Regions from separate parts of the Paenibacillus sp. YIM B09110 genome, predicted to be linked through region 2. Evidence: a T-box and tRNA genes for the amino acid it is inferred to sense, from the RefSeq annotation. Region 2 holds a T-box; the other holds one or more tRNA genes.
What was found. A T-box is a leader RNA that pairs with one kind of tRNA and senses whether it is charged. The one in region 2 lies ahead of V8F51_RS23560 (arginine--tRNA ligase), so its partner is inferred to be a tRNA-Arg.
Positions count from the first base shown of each region.

Region 1: it encodes a tRNA-Arg, which carries the amino acid that the T-box ahead of V8F51_RS23560 (arginine--tRNA ligase) is inferred to sense. The anticodon was not compared.

Region 1 is NZ_JBANSP010000041.1:37,132-39,588, forward strand. It holds gene V8F51_RS30105 (hypothetical protein) at 138-488, opposite strand; gene V8F51_RS30110 (DUF3951 domain-containing protein) at 630-878, shown strand; tRNA gene V8F51_RS30115 (tRNA-Gly) at 1,207-1,280, opposite strand; tRNA gene V8F51_RS30120 (tRNA-Pro) at 1,290-1,366, opposite strand; tRNA gene V8F51_RS30125 (tRNA-Arg) at 1,397-1,473, opposite strand; tRNA gene V8F51_RS30130 (tRNA-Gly) at 1,481-1,555, opposite strand; gene V8F51_RS30135 (ABC transporter ATP-binding protein) at 1,808-2,457, opposite strand, start outside.
Region 2 is NZ_JBANSP010000020.1:16,102-18,558, forward strand. It holds gene V8F51_RS23560 (arginine--tRNA ligase) at 1-1,671, opposite strand, end outside; T-box leader at 1,740-2,003, opposite strand; gene V8F51_RS23565 (rhodanese-like domain-containing protein) at 2,132-2,443, opposite strand.

The DNA.
Region 1 (2,457 bases), on a different contig from region 2:
CACCATCAGGAAAATTTACAACCTCAAGGCTGTTAAACGAATTGGTCTAGCACTCATAGCAATGTCGATGTACCCAGTTCTTTCTCGATTCCGACAAAATTTTTGTTGTAGCTGGCGGCCACGGCTGTAGTTCCGGATCAGATATTCGAAAAGTTGAAGCCACCGACGACTTCATTTAGAATGTCCTCATTGATAGCGATATACCTCCTGGAGATCGATGGTACGCTGTCCTTCAGCAGCACGAAGTCCTTGTAGCAATTGTAAAAGTGGTATCCGAACGTATTCCGCAGTCTATGAGTCCCAATCTCGATCAGTCCACCCTCGGCAGCCGCTTCGCATTGATCGGAAAACGCTTCTTCTTTTCGGTCTTGCCTTCGAACTTCTATTCCCATGACGAGCAAAAACCAATTCCGCTCTGACCGTTTCCTAAGCACTGTCTCCATGCTCTCCAGTTTCTCCACGCTTCGCATCGGTTGCACAACTTCCACTGGCCTTGCCTCCATTCATGTTTACCCGCTATTCAATATGTAGTATCTCGTATTTTCGTCGTACAGTACATCAACTCAGCAATCCAACAACTTGTAAAGATTAACAATTAATTATAAAATCATACAAAGGCGGTGTTGACTATGAACATAGTACTACTCATTTCGGTTGGAGTATTCGGCATTTTCTTTCTCTCATTAGGGATCGTCATTGTCAAGATGCTCCTTAAAAGAGGATTACCAAGTAATAATTACACTCCATTTGACTACATCACGGCCCATTCGCTAGTTGAGTTTCATGATGAGAAACAAGAGAAAGAAGAAGATGAGGATCATGGTGATGATAAGAACAAAAACATTATTTCTCTATCAAAACGATCCTCTCTTTCCTAATGCGCCATATAAGTTGACAGTTGAGATGCACTAACATCCCCGATTTTCAAAATAGCATATCATATAACTTTCCCGCCATATCGCTACGGCCGTGTTGCATTGTGAGCTATCTTTTCAATAATTGCTTCTTCCAAGTCAATGCCGTATCGACCTCATGTATCGAACACTCTGTACGTGCAAAAGTTGACGCGCGACCGTTAAGGCTTGCTTCGCTTAGCCTTAACGGTCGGTCGAACCCACGCTTATAGCGTGCGGGGATTTCTCTCCCATCCAACCTAGCTCCATAACAAAAAAAAAAGAACCTTTTCAGGTTCTTGTCGTTTCGTTATGGAGCGGGTGATGGGAATCGAACCCACGCTATTAGCTTGGAAGGCTAAAGTTCTACCATTGAACTACACCCGCAAAACAAGATGGTCGGGATGACACGATTTGAACATGCGACCCCCTGGTCCCAAACCAGGTGCTCTACCAAGCTGAGCTACATCCCGAATTAAGTATATCTTGCAATTAAGAAAAGATGGCGCGGCCTAAGAGATTCGAACTCCTGACCTTTTGATTCGTAGTCAAACGCTCTATCCAGCTGAGCTAAGGCCGCAATCTTATGGAGCGGAAGACGGGAATCGAACCCGCGACCCTCGCCTTGGCAAGGCGATGCTCTACCGCTGAGCCACTTCCGCACGGTGTTTTCGTCAGCCGTTTCAATCAGTTAATGTCGCGGCGACAAGTAATAATATATCACCTAGAGAAACAGATTGCAAGTGTTTTTTGCGAAAAACTTATCTTTTTTAAAAAATCGCTGAAATCCGTTGATTTTACTGGCTTTTCTCCGCATAGAAACAGTGAAGAATAACTTTAAACAAATACAGCTGGTTATAAAAAAAGCCCTGACTCCAATTATAGAAGCATGGCTTTTCATTAGACTAGGTGTGTTATGCGCCAGCGGCAGCCATAACGGCTTCCGGCTGTGCACGACCCATCATTACTTTATCGGCCGTTGGCTGATCAGCAAGCGCGAACGGCAAGCATAGAGGTACGCCCGAACGAGGATCCGGTACGATATCGGCTTCGATATTGAACACTTCGCGCATAATCTCAGGCGTAATAACTTCAACTGGCGAACCCTCGCCTGCAACCTTGCCAGACTTAATAGCAATCATATGATGCGCGTAACGCGATGCATGATTCAAGTCATGAACAACCATAACAACCGTACGGTTGTTAAACTCATTAAGCTTCTGCAACAGATGAAGCACTTCAAGCTGATGTGCCATATCCAGGAACGTCGTCGGCTCGTCAAGGAACAAAATATCGGTTTCTTGCGCCAAAGCCATTGCAATCCAAGCGCGCTGACGCTGCCCTCCGGACAGATGGTCGACCGGACGATCGGCGAACTCAGTCATGCCTGTTGCTTCAACCGCCCATTGTACGATCTCGCGGTCTTGCTTCGTCATAGAACCGAAACCCTTCTGATAAGGGAAACGGCCGTACGAGACAAGCTCAGATACGGTTAAGCCGTCCGGTGCTGTAGGATTTTGCGGAAGAATGGCAAGCTGCTTCGCTACTTCCTTCGTTGATTGCT
Region 2 (2,457 bases):
CTGCTTTTCAAGCGAATGCTCGAACTGGACCTCCGACACATGAATGCCTGTTTGCTCGGCTTTCGCCATAATGCTGCACGCCCGAGCGTAGGCATAAAGCAAATACACGCCTGTATTGCCCGATATTTCCGTCGCCTGCTCCAGATCGAACACAATCTCTGTCTGCAGATGGAAGCGAAGCAAGTAGTAACGAATGGAAGCAGCCGCTATTGTTCGGCTCGTAAGACCTTGCTTTCTTGAACGCTTGGCATCGATAATGCCCTCCATTCTGTCGAGCAGTTCCGATACTTTAATCCCGATTCCTTGGCGGCCGGACATCGGATAGGCATGTTTGCCAGCTGTGGTGTCTACGCCTAGTCCGGCAGCTGTAGAAGGGCTTAATGATACGACCCCATAGCTGACATGCTTAAGCTGCTCGGCTTGACTTGTATAACCTAACGCTAACAGCGCTTGCTTCACCATGGCCTGCGGATACTGCTGCCTCTGGTCGATCACATTAATAACGGCATCTGCCTTGCCGATCTTCTTCCTCACGCCTCCTGCTTGCGTAGACCATAGACGGCTGCCGAACTTGCGATAACGAAAATCTTTGTCCAGCAAGCCGAACTTCCACAGATGATAAGCGATATCCTTAGCCGTATACGTCAAAATTCCATTCGAGCGAACAAGCACCTTATCTGCTTGATGTTCGCCTTGCTGCTGCTCGGATTGTTCGGCTTCTAAAGGCTCCGAGAGGTTGTCAGATTCATGTGCCGGCTGCCCGCTTCCAAGCACCCAACAGCCCGCAAGCTTCCCCTGCTGCTCCTGTCGGAAGACGTTCGTCTGCTGCAGCAGCTCGAAGGTGCGCTCCCAGAAACCTCCGCTAACGATACTGCTTTCCCATACGAGCACATCGTAATCGATCCCGAACCGCTTCATCTCCTCGACATGTTCGCCAACGATGCGCTCTGCGATAAGCAGCCCCATCCAAGCGATGTTGTTGCCCCCTTCTTCCAAGTGAGCAAGTACGCGTGATCGCTCTAGCAGCAATTCGGGCTGTTCTTTATACGCTTGATTTACCTTCGCATATGTCTCCCAACAAAAATCGCCGAATCTCGTATGCGACTGAGTAGTTGATGTGTTCAGAATGCCTACGACCGTATCCGCTAATTGATTGCCAAGATCGTCGATGTAATTATGCACCTCTACAGCATGACCGGCTTGCTTCAGCAGTCTTGCCAGTGTATCCCCGATACAGGAATTTCTTAAATGTCCGATATGGGCAGACTTGTTCGGGTTAATCGACGTATGTTCGATGAGTACCTTGTGCTTAAGCTTTTGCTGCTTCTTAGCTTTTATTGCTTCTTCTCCATCCTCATCTTGCTTCGCCCACTGCTCCCAATTGACATAAAAATTGATAAAGCCTGGCGGAGCGATATCGATGGTCGCGAACAGCTGATGAATACCGTTATTAGCTTGCAGCTTTTCTTTAACCTGGGCTGCAATAATGAGCGGAGCACGCTTCAGATGCTTCGCCAGTTGCATAGCTATGCCGCTGCTGAACTCGCCGTTTGCCTCATTAGCCGGATGTTCCACTACGATATTGACTTTATCCTGAAGCGCCAACACTTCTTCCGTTGCGATCTGATTTACGGCATTAGTTAATGCGGTTAATAGTTGTTCTTTCAACACTTTATATTCCTCCTCCTAGTTATCGCCAAATCGAGTCCGAACGCCAAAAAAGCCCTCGTCTCCTATAATAAAGAGACGAGAGCTTGCTGATTCCCGCGGTACCACTCTAAGTATCGAACCTGCAATGAGGTTCAATCACTCGATTTGATAACGGTCATTGACCGGATTTGTCTACTCCAATAGCCGCCTTTGCATTGACATTGACTGCGCGGAATCGTTTCGACAAACCATTTCCCGGGCCCGCTTCATCTTAGACATCCGTACCGGCTTCCACTGTCCCGGCTCGCTGCGACTATCCGTCCTAAGATTACTGTCCCGTTCGTTAATGTTAGATTTGTGAAAATTCTGAATATATCTTAAACGTATTTATACACGATGCCGCTCAGCATTGTCAAGGGGGGATAACAAATAGCGGCACTAAGCTAAGAAGCCTAGTGCCGCCATATTCCTCATTATGCGATTATTCGCCGGTTACAACTTCGCCGTTCCAAGCAAGCATACCGCCCGACACGTTAATAACGGTGTGGCCCAGCGCGCCCAAATAGTCGCATGCTTTGCCGCTTCGTCCGCCGCTGCGGCAGATGATGACGATCTCCATCTCTTCCTGTGGGAACTCGTCTACTCGCTGAACGATTTCCGATAACGGAATGTTGCGTGCCTCTTTAATATGACCGGCTTCCCATTCATCGACTTCGCGAACGTCAATCAAATTGATAGACTCGCCGTTTTTAATTTTTTGTTCCAGTTCCTGCGTCGTCAGTTCTTGAGCCATATAGACATCTCCTT